Regions from separate parts of the Mesorhizobium sp. SP-1A genome, predicted to be linked through region 1. Evidence: predicted binding sites of a transcription regulator. Region 1 holds the regulator's gene; the other holds the start of a gene.
What was found. Region 1 encodes LexA, which represses DNA repair genes until DNA is damaged. Its sites were predicted from a motif close to TGTTCNNNNTGTGTTCNG; they were not measured.

Region 2: the regulator LexA is predicted to act here: its motif matches at 4,240-4,257, upstream of ssb (single-stranded DNA-binding protein).

Annotation. Positions count from the first base shown of each region.
Region 1 is NZ_JAVXZD010000010.1:70,277-78,188, forward strand. It holds gene QU595_RS27555 (peptidylprolyl isomerase) at 1-219, shown strand, start outside; gene trpD (anthranilate phosphoribosyltransferase) at 216-1,226, shown strand; gene trpC (indole-3-glycerol phosphate synthase TrpC) at 1,231-2,043, shown strand; gene moaC (cyclic pyranopterin monophosphate synthase MoaC) at 2,046-2,534, shown strand; gene glp (gephyrin-like molybdotransferase Glp) at 2,534-3,742, shown strand; gene lexA (transcriptional repressor LexA) at 3,852-4,571, shown strand; gene QU595_RS27585 (ComEC/Rec2 family competence protein) at 4,565-7,108, opposite strand; gene gltX (glutamate--tRNA ligase) at 7,207-7,912, shown strand, end outside.
Region 2 is NZ_JAVXZD010000001.1:1,489,612-1,497,523, forward strand. It holds gene uvrA (excinuclease ABC subunit UvrA) at 1-1,255, opposite strand, end outside; gene QU595_RS07250 (alpha/beta hydrolase) at 1,440-2,099, opposite strand; partial or broken gene opgC (OpgC domain-containing protein) at 2,292-2,420, shown strand; gene QU595_RS07260 (OpgC family protein) at 2,554-3,420, shown strand; gene QU595_RS07265 (hypothetical protein) at 3,896-4,174, opposite strand; gene ssb (single-stranded DNA-binding protein) at 4,355-4,858, shown strand; gene QU595_RS07275 (OsmC family protein) at 4,956-5,375, shown strand; gene QU595_RS07280 (MarC family protein) at 5,521-6,150, opposite strand; gene gyrA (DNA gyrase subunit A) at 6,460-7,912, shown strand, end outside.

The DNA of each region.
Region 1 (7,912 bases):
CTGGTCTCTGCGCCCACCGGCGAGGCCAAGATCCTGTTCAAGGTCGCGCAGGTCATCGAACCGGCGGGCGCCGATGCGGGCTCGGTGGCGCCGGACCTGCAGAAGTCCTTTGCCTCGGGTATCTCCGACGACCTGCTGGATGAGCTCGTCGCCAAGTTGCAGTCGCAGTACGACGTGCGTGTGGACCAGACGGCCCTCGCCCAGGCGATGAACCAATGAGCGCGCTGAAGACCTACATCGCCAAGGCGGCGGCGGGCACCCCGCTGTCCTTCGAAGAGGCGCGCGAGGCCTTCGACATCATCATGTCGGGCGACGCCACGCCCGGCCAGATCGGCGGCTTCCTGATGGCTCTGCGCGTGCGCGGCGAGACCGTGGGCGAGATTTCGGGCGCGGTCGCCACCATGCGCTCCAAGATGCTGCGCGTCGAGGCTCCCTCCGGCGCCATCGACATTGTCGGCACAGGCGGGGACGGTTCGCACAGCTTCAACATCTCCACCGCCTCGGCCTTCGTCATCGCGGCCTGTGGCGTGCCGGTCGCCAAGCACGGCAATCGCGGCCTGTCCTCGCAAACCGGCACGGCCGATGTCCTGACCCGGCTCGGCGTCAACATCGAGCTTCCGCCGGAGGCGATCGGCCGCTGCATCAAGGAAGCCGGCATCGGCTTCATGTTCGCGCCGTCCCACCATCCGGCGATGAAGCATGTCGGCCCAATCCGCGTGGAACTGGGAACCCGCACGATCTTCAACCTGCTCGGGCCCCTCACCAATCCCGCAGGTGTCGGCCGCCAGCTGGTCGGCGTCTTTTCGCCCGAGTGGGTGGTCCCGGTGGCCGAAACGCTCCAGGCGCTGGGGACCGAACACGCATGGATCGTCCACGGCGACGGTTATGACGAAATCACCACCACCGGCGAGACGCACGTGGCCGAACTGGTCGGCGGCGAGGTTCGCACCTTCACGCTGACGCCGGAGGCCGTAGGCTTGAAACGCCGCACGCGCGAGGAACTGCGCGGCGCCGATTCCGAGTATAACGCCAAGGCCTTGCGCGACTTGCTTGACGGAGCGCCCGGCGCCTATCGCGATACGGTTCTGATGAACGCCGGCGCGGGCCTGGTTGTGGCGGGCAAGGCCCAGCGCATCGAGGACGGCATGGCGAGCGCAGCGCAAGCCATAGACGGAGGTGCGGCGCGCAAGGTGCTCGAAACCCTTGTAACGGTCTCGAACAGATAGCGTCATGACCGACATCCTGAAAAAGATCGAAGCCTATAAGCGCGACGAGATCGCCGCTGCCAAGGCTCGCATGCCGCTCTCCGACCTCCAGGCGCGGGCAAGGGACGCAGACAAGCCGCGCGGCTTCCTGCGGGCCTTGGAGACGAAGCGCGCCGCCGGCCAGTTCGCGCTGATCGCCGAAATCAAGAAGGCAAGCCCGTCCAAGGGCCTTATCCGCACCGATTTCGACCCGCCTGTCTTGGCGAAAGCCTACCAGCAGGGCGGCGCGGCCTGTCTTTCGGTTCTGACCGATGCGCCGTCGTTCCAGGGCGCGCCTGAATTCCTCGTCGCGGCGCGCAATGCGGTGACGTTGCCCGCCTTGCGCAAGGACTTCCTGTTCGATCCCTATCAGGTCTACGAGGCCCGCACCTGGGGGGCCGACGCCATTCTCATCATCATGGCGAGCGTTGACGATGCCTTGGCCAGGGAGCTCGAGGAAACCGCCTTCGCGCTTGGCATGGATGCTCTCATCGAAGTGCATGACGAGGCGGAGACCGAGCGGGCGCTGAAGCTTGGCTCCCGCCTGATCGGCATCAACAATCGCAACCTACGCAGCTTCGAAACCAGCCTCGAAACATCCGAACGTCTGGCGCCAATGATCCCGGCTGACAGGCTGCTTGTCGGCGAAAGCGGCATCTTCACCCATGACGACTGCCAGCGTCTTGACAAATACGGCATAGGCACCTTCCTCGTCGGCGAAAGCCTGATGCGGCAGGACGACGTCGCTGCCGCCACGCGGCGCCTGCTGGGGCTGGATGCGGCGGCGGAGAGCGCCTGATCATGTCTTCCGGCACATCCCTCACCCATATCGGCGCATCGGGCGAGGCGCATATGGTCGATGTGGGGGAGAAGGCCGAAACCGTCCGCACCGCCGTGGCTGAAGGCTTCGTCTCGATGCGTCCCGAAACACTGCGGACGATCCTCGAGGGCAACGCCAAGAAAGGCGATGTGCTGGGCACGGCCCGCATCGCCGGCATCATGGCCGCCAAGAAAACGCATGAGCTGATCCCGCTCTGTCACCCCCTGCTTCTGACCAAGGTTTCGGTCGACATCGAGCCGGAACATGCCCTCCCGGGCCTCAAGGTCACGGCCCTCGCACGCGTAACCGGCAAGACGGGTGTGGAGATGGAGGCTTTGACGGCCGCTTCCGTAGCCTGCCTGACCATCTACGACATGGCGAAGGCCGTGGATCGGGCCATGTCGATTTCCGGCATCCGGCTGGTCGAAAAGACCGGCGGTAAATCGGGCGACTACAAGGCAGGCGATTGATGGCGCTGGTTCCGGTTTCCGAGGCGCTGGCGAGGCTGCTGGATGGCGTCGAACCGCTTCCGGCTGAAAGCGTCGCGCTCTCCGAAGCCTTTGAGCGCGTGCTGGCCGGCCCGCTGGCCGCTCTGCGCACCCAGCCTCCCTTCGACGCCTCCGCCATGGACGGCTATGCGTTGCGCGCGGACGATGTCGCCACCGTGCCGGCCCGGCTCGCCGTTGTCGGCACTGCCGCCGCGGGCCACCCTTTTCAAGGCCATGTCGGCAGCGGCGAAGCGGTTCGCATCTTCACCGGGGCGCCATTGCCCGCCGGCGCGGACGCCATCGTCATCCAGGAGAATGTCCGCGACCTCGGAGAAGGCCTGATCCAGGTGCTGGAAGGCTCTGCACCGGGTCGTCATATCCGGTTTACCGGCCTCGACTTCTCCGAAGGCGAGATATTGTTGAAGAAAGGCCGCATCCTCGATGCAGCGGCGCTGTCCCTTGCCGCTTCGGCCAACCATCCGCGCCTCGACGTGGTGCGCAGGCCGCTGGTCGCGATCATCGCGACTGGCGACGAGCTCTTGCCGCCCGGCAGCGATCTCGGTCCGGGCAAGATCATCGCGTCGAACGCTTTCGGCGTAGTCGCGGCGGCGCGCTCGGTGGGCGCAGACGTTCTCGATCTCGGCATCGCCTCCGACAACCGGGAAGCCATCGCGGCGCTCATCAGGAAAGCCGTCGCCGCCAGGGCAGACGTGCTGGTCACTTTGGGCGGTGCTTCGGTCGGCGACCACGATCTGGTCAACGACGTGCTGACCTCCGAGGGCATGAAGCTCGATTTCTGGCGCATCGCCATGCGCCCGGGCAAGCCGCTGATGTTCGGCAGGCTGCAAGGCGTCCGCTGCATCGGCTTGCCGGGAAATCCGGTAGCGAGCATCGTCTGTTCGCAGCTTTTCCTGAAGCCCCTGCTCGCTGGCCTCGGCGGACGGCCATTCCAGCAGGTGATGCGTGAAGCCACGCTCGGCATCGCCATGCCTGCCAACGACCGGCGCGAGGATTACGTTCGTGCGGTGGTGCTGAAGGAAGACGCCGGGCGGACGGTTGCGACACCCTTTGGCGTGCAGGATTCGTCCATGCTCAAGACGCTGGCGGATGCCGATGGGCTGATCGTGCGGGCACCATTCGCGCCAGCCGCGCAGGTTGGCGACACCTGCACCGTGCTGATGCTGCGCTGAACAAATCGTCAACGCGTTCACAGAACTTTAAACGGTTGCGGAACACAACTGGAACAGATAGTGTTTGTTCCGGGTTTGTTTTTCTGATTCCGATCCCTCGGGGGCAACAATGCTGACGCGCAAGCAACATGAGCTTCTCCTTTTCATCCACGAGCGGTTGAAGGAAAGCGGCATCCCCCCCTCCTTCGACGAGATGAAGGAGGCGCTTGATCTTGCTTCCAAATCCGGCATTCACCGGCTGATCACGGCGCTGGAGGAGCGCGGGTTCATCCGCCGCCTCCCCAATCGGGCGCGGGCTCTGGAAGTGCTGCGCCTGCCCGACTCGATCGCTCCCGGCCTCAATGCGGCGCGAAAGTTCTCGCCCAGCGTCATCCAGGGCAGTTTGGGCCGGCCGGTCAAGGAAACGCCCCGCGCCCCGGCTGCGAGCAATGACGACGACGCCGCGCCCGCCATTTCCGTGCCCGTGATGGGCCGTATCGCAGCCGGTGTCCCGATCGACGCGATCCAGCACAAGACGCACTCGATCTCGGTGCCGCCGGACATGATCAGCGGCGGCGAGCACTACGCCCTCATGGTCAAGGGCGATTCCATGATCGAGGCCGGCATCTTCGACGGCGATACGGTCATCATCCGCAACGCCAACACCGCCAGCCCCGGCGAAATCGTCGTGGCGCTGATTGACGAGGAGGAAGCGACATTGAAGCGCTTCCGCCGGAAAGGCGCCTCGATCGCGCTGGAAGCGGCCAATCCCGCTTACGAGACGCGCATCTTCGGGCCGGATCGCGTCAAGGTGCAGGGGCGACTCGTCGGGCTGATCCGGCGCTATTGATAGCGCGCCTGTGGCTCGTTGGCTTCGTCGTCGGACGGTGGTGAGGCCGACGGCGTCGGCGAAGAAGACTTGGGCGACCGCTGCTTTCCGGATTTCGGTTGGTATGGCGGCAATCCCCTTGCATCGCGGGAGAACCGGCGCTGGACATGCCAGGGACGGTAGTCGTCTTCGATGGCGAAGCGGATTTCCGCTTGCGCGGTTGCCGAAGCCGGATTGAAGCGGACAGCGGCGCTGCCGGAACGGGCCAGATCCCGCTTCGTGACGACGGCGATCAGCGGGTCGTTGCAGGGATCGGCTGCCGTCGCGTCCTCGATGACGATGAGCGCCGCAAAGCCGCATGCGGACCGCGCCGCGGTAAGGGTCGACGCATGCGCGACGATCGCTCCGTTCGGATGGCGCGCCACGCACAGTCCAGCGCCGCACAGGAACGGGCTGCCGGGCGGCAGTTCACTGGCATCGATGCCTGTATACCGCAGGTCCGGGCCCTTCAACCGTTCCGGCAGAACCAGGTTTTCGGCATCCATGGCGCGGCGCCAATTATCCATCGCGAAGGCGCTGGGACGTGGCCGGTTGACTGCAAGCTCGGAGCCTCCGATCGGCACCGCGACGAGGCGCGCGTCTTCGGCCACCAGCACATCCGGAACCTCTACCGCGCGCAACGTCAGGATACCGGCGATCGCGAAAGGCAAGGCGGCCAGCCGCCACCATGTCGTCGCCATGGTGGCGATCACCAGCGCGACCGTAACCAGCAGGACGGATTGCAAGGAGATCAGCCCTATTCCGTCGACCGGCGAATGCTCCGACAGCCAGTTCGAGATGGCGATCATGGCCGTCAGCCCCTTCCCCATCACATAGAGGAAGGGCCAGTCCGCGCCGAAGGGCATCGCCAGCGCGCTGAACACCGCGAACGGCATGACGGCCAGCGATACGACCGGCATGACGGCCAGGTTGGCAAACAGGCTGAGCGGCGAAATCCGTTGAAAATGCCAGGCGGCATAAAGCGTCGTGGCGAGACCGGCGACGATGGTGGTCGCCGAAGCGGCCACCAGTCCTTTTCCCAGCCAGCCGACTGCCGCGGCTGGAAGGGAGCGATCGGTCACCGGCATATGAGCCGATCGGCCCTTCCGTGCCCTATAATCCGTCCAGCCGGCAAAAGCGCCTACCAGCGCGGCGGTTGCCGCAAACGACATCTGGAAGCTGGGGCCGACCACTTCATGCGGCGAGAACGCGATCACGACCAGCGCGGATATGGCAAGATTGCGCATGGTAAGGGCGGCCCGGTCGAAGAGAACCGCGCACAGCATGACCGCCAACATGATGAAGCTGCGCTCGGCGGCGACCACGAGGCCGGAAATCAGCAGATAGGCCGCGGTGCACAGCAAGGCAGTGGCGGCGGCATATTTCTTGACCGGATGCCGTGCGGAAAAATCCGGAAACAATGCGAACGCGCCGCGCAGCAACCCCATGATGGTGCCGGCCACGAGCGCCATATGCAGACCGGAGATCGAGATGATGTGGTAGATGCCCGTGCGCCGCATCGCCTCGTTGATCTCCTCGGGGATGCCGGCGCGCACGCCTACGATCAGCGCCGCCGCGATCTCACCCTCCGGACCGCCAATGCTGCGCCGAATCCGGTCGGCAATGGCATCGCGCGCGTTCTCTATGGACAGCGAGAGGCTCGCCGCCGCCACGGGCGAGGCCGAGACCAGCTTGGGATCGGTAAGAAAAAATCCCGTGGCGCCGATGCCTTCGAAATAACTCTGGAAGGAGAAATCATAGCCGCCGGGCCGCACGGGACCGGTTGGAGGCAGCAGGCGCGCATAGCCGGCAACGACCGCCCCGGCCTTCAATCCTTCGGGCACCTTGCGCGCGGTAAGCCGCACGCGTTCGGGCCGGTAGCGCAGCTTTGGCCGGGCCGTTTCGGCCACGTCGAGGGTCAGGCGTATGCGCCCGTTTGCCATCTGGTCGATCGAGACGACCTGGCCGGTTATGCGGGTCGAAACTTCGGACCCCAGCATTGCGGTGCCGGCCCGCCAGGTCTCGAACTTGGCGGCGAGAAACCCCAGAGCGCACATCAGCCCAGCCATCGCCAGGAGCCTTGTGCGCGGCCGGGCGCGCGTGGCGAAAACGATCGCCGCCAATACGAGCGATGTCGCGATGGGCTGCAGGAAGCCGGGCTCCTGCGAGAGCGAGAAATACCAGGCTACGCCGACCCCCAGAAACACGGGAACGAGCAGAAAAGCCGCCCCACGGTCGAGTTCCAGCACGGCGGCCTCGGCCGCCCGCCCGGCAAGGGTCTCGATGGAGAGCCGGAGCCCGGACAGGAATCCGAGCCGGCGCCAAGAGCCGGACCGGCGCCCATGTGCCCGGTCGGGAATGGAAGGAGTGCCTCCATCTTCTGCCGTCGTCTCGGGCGGATGTCTGGGCGGCAGAAAAATCGTCGGTGAAATCGACTGTTTATCGATAAAGAGATCGCGCTCGCTGACGCCGACCGTCGCGTTTTTGCCCTCGCTCGTGTCCCGGCCCCATCCAGCCACGACCTGCCCCTTGCGCCCCTGACCTCCTATGCTACATGAACGCGCGAACCACGAAAGCCTGCATCGCCCGCGTTCCAGGGCCCGCCCACGGAAGTCCCATGTCCGACAAGGTCGTCACCCGTTTTGCCCCCTCGCCCACCGGCTTCCTGCATATCGGCGGCGCGCGCACGGCGCTGTTCAACTGGCTCTATGCCAAGCACACCGGCGGCACGATGCTTCTGCGCATCGAGGACACGGACCGCGAGCGCTCGACCGAGGCGGCGACGGCCGCGATTCTCGACGGCCTGTCCTGGCTGGGGCTGACCTGGGACGGCGAGCCGGTTTCCCAGTTCGAGCGCGCGCAGCGCCACCGCGAGGTTGCGGAGGAGCTTGTGCGCCTCGGAAAGGCCTACTACGCCTACGAGACCCCGGCCGAGTTGGAGGCCATGCGCGAAAAGGCGCGCGCCGAGGGCCGCCCGCCGCGCTATGACGGCCATTGGCGAGACCGCGCGCCTTCCGAAGCCCCGAAAGGCGTTCCGGGCGCCATCCGCATCAAGGCCCCTTCCGATGGCGAGACGGTGGTGCGTGATCTGGTGCAGGGTGAGGTGCGGTTCCCCAACAAGGACCTGGACGATTTCATCATCCTGCGTTCCGACGGCAACCCCACCTATATGCATGCGGTCGTCGTCGACGATCATGACATGGGGGTCACCCACATCATCAGGGGCGACGACCACCTCACCAATGCGGCCCGCCAGACCGTGATCTACGACGCCATGGGTTGGCAGGTGCCGCAGATGGCGCACATCCCGCTGATCCACGGCG
Region 2 (7,912 bases), on a different contig from region 1:
CGATCTCCTCGCGCATCCAGGCCGATTCCGTCTCCTTCCAGCGCCGCTCGAGGTTCGGGATCACGCCCTCGAAGGTCTTGGTCGTCTTGTAGGAGCGCAAGCCGTCATCGTAGTTGAACGTGATCTCGCGTTCGCCGGTACCGTAAAGCACGGCCTTCTGCGCTTCTGCCGAAAGGTCCTTGAACTTGTCGCCGAGCTGGAAGCCGTAGACCTTGCCAAGGGCTTCCAGCGTCTGCGAATAATAGGGCGAGGTCGATTTTGCCCATGGGCTTACCGCGCCGTTGCGCAGCGAGACGTTGTCGTCCGGCACGATCAGGCTGGCATCGATGGCGCGCTGGCTGCCCAGGCCGTCGCAAGTCGGGCAGGCGCCGAACGGATTGTTGAACGAGAACAGCCGCGGCTCGATCTCCGGAATGGTGAAGCCCGACACCGGACAGGCGAACTTTTCCGAGAACAGGATGCGTTCATGCGTGTCGTTGGCCGACTTGTTGGCCGCGCCGCCTTCCGCCGTTTCCTCGGGCGGAAGCGGCCGGTCGGCGAATTCGGCCACCACCAGGCCCTCGGCCAGCTTGAGCGAGGTTTCCATGGAATCGGCGAGACGGGTCGCCAGGTCCGGACGCACGACGATACGGTCCACGACGACATCGATGTCGTGCTTGTACTTCTTGTCCAGCGCCGGCACGTCGGCGATTTCGTAGAAGGTGCCGTCCACCTTCACGCGCTGGAAACCCTTCTTCTGCAGTTCGACCAGTTCCTTGCGGTACTCGCCCTTGCGGCCGCGCACCAGGGGCGCAAGGATGTAGAGGCGGGTGCCTTCGTCCAGCGCCAGCACGCGGTCGACCATCTGGCTCACCGTCTGGCTCTCGATCGGCAGCCCGGTCGCCGGCGAATAGGGCACGCCCACGCGCGCGAACAGAAGGCGCATGTAGTCGTAGATCTCGGTGACGGTGCCCACCGTCGAGCGCGGATTGCGCGACGTCGTCTTCTGCTCGATCGAGATGGCCGGCGACAGGCCGTCGATCTGATCGACGTCCGGCTTCTGCATCATTTCGAGGAATTGCCGCGCATAGGCCGACAGGCTCTCGACATAACGCCGCTGGCCTTCCGCATAGATGGTGTCGAAGGCAAGCGACGACTTGCCCGATCCGGACAGGCCGGTCATCACGATCAGGGAATCGCGCGGAAGGTCGAGATCGACGTTCTTGAGGTTGTGCTCGCGCGCGCCGCGAATGGAAATGAATTTGTGGTCGGCCATAGCCGGTCCGCCGCCTCAGAAGTGGAATTTCGGATTGGCGGGGCATCCCCGGCCGCTCCACATATAGGTGTTTTTACCGCCGCGTCGAGAAACGCACGTCCAGCGGTTTAACCGCCTTTTTCATGGCCCGGCAAGCGAAAAGAACAAAGGCTGAACGCACTCCTGACAACTGCAAGCGCAGGGACTAGGCGGACACACGGTCGTTTTCGAGAGCTCTGCTTCGGCACCATTTACGCGCCAGTTCGATATCATCTTCTCCGAACATATGTCCGGCCGGCACCGAGCAGACTGCCACGGCGGCGCCGCGACGCTCCAGCAGCCGGGCAAGCTTCGGCGTGAAACGGCCATAGGTCTGGTCGTCTTCTCCCGCGACAATCAGGGCTTCGGCCCCCGACAGGTCGGGCCTGGGCGGCCAGAACAGCACAGGCATGCAGCGGAGCAGGATGGCGCGCCGAACCAGCCCGGGATGCAGCAGCATCAGCGCATGGACCAGGTTTCCGCCGTTCGAATAGCCAAGAAAGACCGTGCTTCGCAGGTCGAGGATGCCGTCACGGGAAAGGTCGCGAAGAAAGCCGGCAAAGGCCGCCGCCTCGCTGCGGATGCTGGATTGGACGAACCTCGTCGGCGTGACTTTCCGGAACCAGCGCCGTTCGCCGTTCTGGTCGATCCTGCCCCTGGGGGCGATCACGCCGGCATTCGGCATTATGGCCTGGGCCAGCGGCAGCATCGACATCTCGTCGGCGCCCGATCCATGCAGGGCGACGATGGTGGGAGCATCATCGGCGCCCTTGGCCACGCGCTGGTAGGCGAACGGCGCTGTCGTCACCAACTGGCTTTCGGTCATTTGCTCTCCATCTTGTGATGCCTTTTGCGTTCGGCATATCGCCGCACACCGAATGCCGGCGGCGGTGCGAATGCAATTTCGCCGCTATCTCTGTTCAAAAGATGCTCGAATCGAACGACACGAGACTTTCATCCTGCTGTTATGTGGGCGTCACACAATGCGGCCCGCAAACCAATTCATGCGGCCGCCTCCATGGAAAAACGAAGAGACACCCGGATCGACGTCCTGCGGGCCCTGGCACTGCTGACGATCTTCATCGACCACATACCGGGCACGGTCTACGAGCGGTTCACGATCCGCAATTTCGGCTTCGCGGACGCCGCGGAGGCTTTCGTGCTGATTTCCGGCGCGGCGGTCGGCCTCGCCTATGTTCCCAAATTTTCGCCCGGGCCAGCGTTTTTTGACCGCCTGGAAGATGTGGAGGCGCGCGGGGACCCTGTACTGCGCGCATATCATGACGACGGTGGCCACCCTGACCATATTCTGCGGCGCCGCCATCCTGACCAAGAACACGATATTCCTCCAGCAGAACAACATTCCCGCCCTGATCGACGATTCCGCCGAGGCTTTCGTCGGCGTGGGGCTGCTCGGCCACCAGCTGGGCTACAACAACATCCTGTCCATGTATGCGGTGCTGCTGTTGTTCGCGCCGCTCATGGTCTGGTGCCTGAACCGCAGCCTGCGATGGACCCTCGTCGGCTCTTTCCTGGTCTGGCTCGTTGCCGGCATCTGGCAGCTCGCGCCGATAAACTATCCCACGGGCGGCTTCTGGTTTCTCAATCCGCTGTCCTGGCAGTTCCTGTTCGTCATCGGCATTGCCGGCATGATGCATGTGCGAGCCGGCGGCCGCCTGCCGGCAAATCCTGTGCTGACCTGGCTTTCGGTGCTCTATCTGGTCTGGGCGTTCCTGTGGATACGCTCGCCCTTGTGGGGGCAGGTGAGCTGGTTCGGCCTGCCGACCGTGCTCGGCGGGTTCGACAAGACGTTCCTGTCCCTGTCCCGCTTGCTCGACATACTGGCGCTGGCCTATCTGGTGACGTCGGTGCCGGCGATCGCCAACCTGCTGAGGGTCGCGCCGACCAACGCGCTTGCGATCCTCGGCAAGCATTCCCTGCCGGTTTTCGTGTCCGGCACGATCATCGCGATGCTCGCGCAGGTGCTCAAGCTGCAATACGCCGCGACGCCGATGCGCGATTTCCTGCTTGTCGCGACAGGCGTCTGCGCGCAGTTCGTCATTGCATATTTCCTGGAATGGCAGGCGTCGATGAGCAAGCGGCAGGGGGTTCCCTCCGGCCGGTTCGCGCCTTCCCGGAGCGCCTGACGCGCTGCCGGCGATCACATTTTGCCCTTTGTGGCCAGGCAAAGGTTGACGTCGGCACGGGGCGGGAGCAGACTTCAGATGTCCCCGGAACCGGTCGCCCGAGGGCGATCGCCGAGCCGATTAGGCGGCTTGCGAGGCGCCGCAGGCCAACGAATGAGAGTTCCGGATGGCAAAAGGAGCAATGGACAGAGGAGCGGAGGCATGACCCCACCGGACAGTCCCAATAGGCTCCACCATGTTGTGGAGCCGCGGCTGGTATAGGCGCCAGTTCGCCTTTGGCTTACCGGCAAACCGTCCTGCCGTATCCCCTACAATCAGAGACTGCAGTCGGATCATCGGCGGAATGCCGAGGCGCATCCGAAACCAGAAGCCGGTAAAACCCTCCCGGCAAAAATGGTTAGATTGATCATCAGGCCCCGGCCGGTTTGCTTGACGCAGCGGCGGGGCCAACTCTTTTACGGCCGGTGCGGCGGCTTCAACGCTTGGGAGAGCCGAGCGATCCGGCACCCACGTCGACGATCACGGAACCGGAAACGCGGACATCCATGTTGCCGATACGGAACCGATTGCCCGTCGCTGCGTCGGGCTCGTCCGGCTCCGGGAGTGGCTTTACTATGCGGTAGCTGCCGTCGACGCCGGGAAGCGACCCGGACGAACGAGGCTGCTGGCTATTTCCCGCAAAAGCGACGCCGGGAGCGCTGGCGATGATGATTGCCGCGATGCAGCCTTTGGAGGGCAAGATCTTCCATGTCATTGGCCGAACATACAGCCGCCCACGCCATGCGGCCAGCCTTCTTGACAGCCCTGTCGGTGCGGGATTAGAACATAAAGAGAACGAAAATAGTGGGGAAAGAGCCGTTTGCATGCGGGCGCGCCGCGCCCGAGCCCTATATGGTGCGGCAGATATGGTTTCGGACGAGCGCGGAGAAGCGTCATGGCTGGTAGCGTCAACAAGGTTATTCTGGTCGGCAATCTGGGGGCGGACCCGGAGATCCGCCGGCTGAATTCCGGCGACCCGGTCGTCAACATCCGCGTGGCCACCTCGGAAACTTGGCGCGACAAGAATTCCGGCGAGCGCAAGGAAAAGACCGAGTGGCACAATGTCGTGATCTTCAACGACAATCTGGCCAAGGTCGCCGAGCAGTACCTGAAGAAGGGCATGAAGGTCTATGTCGAGGGCCAGCTCCAGACCCGCAAGTGGCAGGACCAGAACGGCCAGGACCGCTACACCACCGAGATCGTGCTGCAGAAATTCCGTGGCGAGCTTCAGATGCTCGATGCGCGCGGACAGGGCGAGGGCGGTCAGGTCGGCTATTCGGGCGGACGTGACAGCTTCGGCCAATCCGGCACGAGCGACTATGGACGCGGCGGCGGCAACCGTGGCAGCGCGGGCGGCGGTGGCGCGTCGCGCGAACTGGACGACGAGATCCCGTTCTGATCCGGGCTGGGACGCCGTTTGTGCGGACGCGTAGCGGCGCTGCCGCCAGCGTTTCGCCTGCGAATCTGTCGGAACATCTGCAAGAGGGACGAATTCGGTGAAGGCACGCATCAAGTGGGTCGAGGAGCGCACCTTCGTCGGCGAATCCGGAAGCGGTCACAAGCTGGTCCTGGGCACCTCGTCCGCTCCCGAAGGCAAGACGCCGGGACCGAGTCCGATGGAACTGGTGCTGATGGGAACCGGTGGTTGCTCGGCCTACGACGTGGTCCACATCCTTGAAAAGGGCCGCGAAGCGGTCGAGGATTGCGTGGTCGAGCTCGACGCCGATCGCGCGGACACCGAACCCAAGGTGTTCACGCGCATCCACATGCATTTCATCGTCAAGGGCCGTTCGCTTTCCAGTGACAAGGTCAAGCGCGCGATAGAGCTTTCGCTCGGCAAATATTGCTCGGCTTCCGCGATGATGGCCAAGACCGCGACCATCACCCACGATTTCGAAATCGTCGATACGCAATGACGCTGTGGCGGATGCCGGTCGAGCCTTCCTGAGGCGCGGGCTGCTTCGGGCGCCGGCGCTGGTCGTCGCGCTGTGCACGCTGCCGCCGGGCCGCGCCACGCACGCGGTTGTCTGCGGCGGCTGAGGCTTCGAGGCCGACGGGATATCAGCCTGCAGCCAGCGCCTTGATGCCGTCGGCGACGAACTGGACGGCCAGCGCCGCCAGGATCACGCCCAGAAGCCGCGTCAGGATCGAGCGGCCGGTCTGGCCAAGGAAGCGGTCTATGTGTTCCGACAGCACGAACACCAGATAGGTGATGGCAAGGCACGCGAGGATGATGCCGACCAGCGCAATCCGTGCGCCGATGCCCTGGAAGGAGCCGGACAGGAGCACCGTCGCCGAGATCGCGCCGGGCCCGGCGATCAGCGGGATCGCCAGTGGAAAGGCCGCGATGTTGTGGATGTGGTCGCGGGTGACGGCGACGTCCGAGATCTTCTCCTTCCGGTCCTGACGCCGCTCGAACACCATTTCGAACGCGATGAAGAACAGCAGGAACCCGCCGGCGACCCGGAAAGCCGGCAGGGTGATGCCGAACACGGACAGGATCGAAGCACCGGCGACCGCGAACAGCGCCATGATCAGGAAACCGATGACGCTTGCGCGCACCGAGACCTGCTGCCGTTCCTCGCGGTTCATGCCGCGCGTAACGGCCAGGAAGATCGGCGCCAGTCCCGGCGGATCGATGGTCACGAGAATCGTCACGAAGGCATTGAAGATGCTGTCGAAACTGGGCATGGCCGCATTCCCCCGCAGGCCGGCAGGCTAACCCGGCCGGACGAAAGTGCGAAGCGATTTTCTGGTCCCTTTTCGCGGAACGGCCGTCTCCTGCGTTGGTGCCGGATTCTTGGCCGTGCCTCATGCAGGAAAGGCTGTGCCGACCAGGAAGGGGCCACGGCCCCGAACCGCTTGCGGCAAGACGTATCATTCGTCCATCTGTTTGAATTTTCGGATGAAATCAGCGCTGGAAAATGCCTGGTTTCGTTGGAGAATCCGTGCGCGTTCCTATATAAAAGGTCAATGATTCCCATATTCGTGTGACCTGTTTTGACCGACCAGAAGACACCGCGCGGGCCGGACGGCCCATCCGACATCGAACCGGTTTCCATCATCGAGGAGATGCAGCGCTCCTATCTCGATTACGCCATGAGCGTGATCGTCTCGCGCGCGCTTCCCGATGTGCGCGACGGCCTGAAGCCCGTGCATCGGCGCATCCTCTATGCCTCGCATGAGAGCGGCTATCACTGGAACCGCAAATATGTGAAGTCGGCGCGCCCCGTGGCCGACGTCATGGGTAAGTACCACCCTCACGGCGACGCCTCGATCTACGACGCGCTGGTGCGCATGGCGCAGGACTGGTCCATGCGCGTGCCGCTCATCGACGGGCAGGGCAATTTCGGCTCCATCGACGGCGATCCGCCGGCGGCCATGCGCTACACCGAATCGCGCCTGACCAAGGTTGCGCATGAACTGCTGGAGGACATCGACAAGGAAACCGTCGACTGGCAGGACACCTACGATGCGTCCTCGCAGGAACCGCGCGTATTGCCGGCCCGCTTTCCGAACCTTCTTGTCAACGGTTCGGGCGGCATCGCGGTCGGCATGGCCACCAACATCCCGCCGCACAATCTGGGCGAGGTCTGCGACGGCGCCATTGCCATCATCGACAATCCGGCCATCGACCTGTCGGAACTGATGGAGATAGTGCCAGGGCCTGATTTCCCGACCGGCGGCATCGTTCTCGGCCGCTCCGGCATCCACAGCGCCTATTCCACCGGGCGCGGCTCCATCATCATGCGCGGCAAGGTGCATGTCGAGGAGATCCGCGGCGATCGCGAGGCCATCGTCGTCACCGAGGTTCCCTATCAGGTGAACAAGGCTTCGATGATCGAGAAGATGGCCGAACTGGTGCGCGACAAGCGCATCGAGGGCATCTCCGACATTCGTGACGAGAGCGACCGCCAGGGCTACCGCGTCGTCATCGAACTGAAGCGCGACGCCAACGCCGAAGTCATCCTCAACCAGCTCTATCGCTTCACGCCGCTGCAAACTTCCTTCGGCGCCAATATGGTGGCGCTGAACGGCGGCAAGCCCGAAGTGATGACGCTGATCGACATGCTGAAGGCCTTCGCGGCGTTTCGCGAGGAGGTCATCAGCCGCCGCACGAAGTTCCTGCTGCGCAAGGCTCGCGACCGCGCCCATGTCTTGGTCGGCCTGGCGATCGCCGTCGCCAACATCGACGAGGTCATCCGGCTGATCCGCAACGCGCCCGACCCGCAGACGGCGCGCGACCAGTTGATGGAGCGCCGCTGGCCGGCTGCCGATGTCGAGGCCCTGATCAAGCTGATCGACGACCCGCGCCACCGCATCAACGAAGACGGCACCTACAATCTGTCGGAAGAGCAGGCCCGTGCCATTCTCGAGCTGCGGCTCCAGCGGCTGACCGCACTGGGACGCGACGAGATCGACGACGAATTGAACAAGATCGGCGTCGAGATCG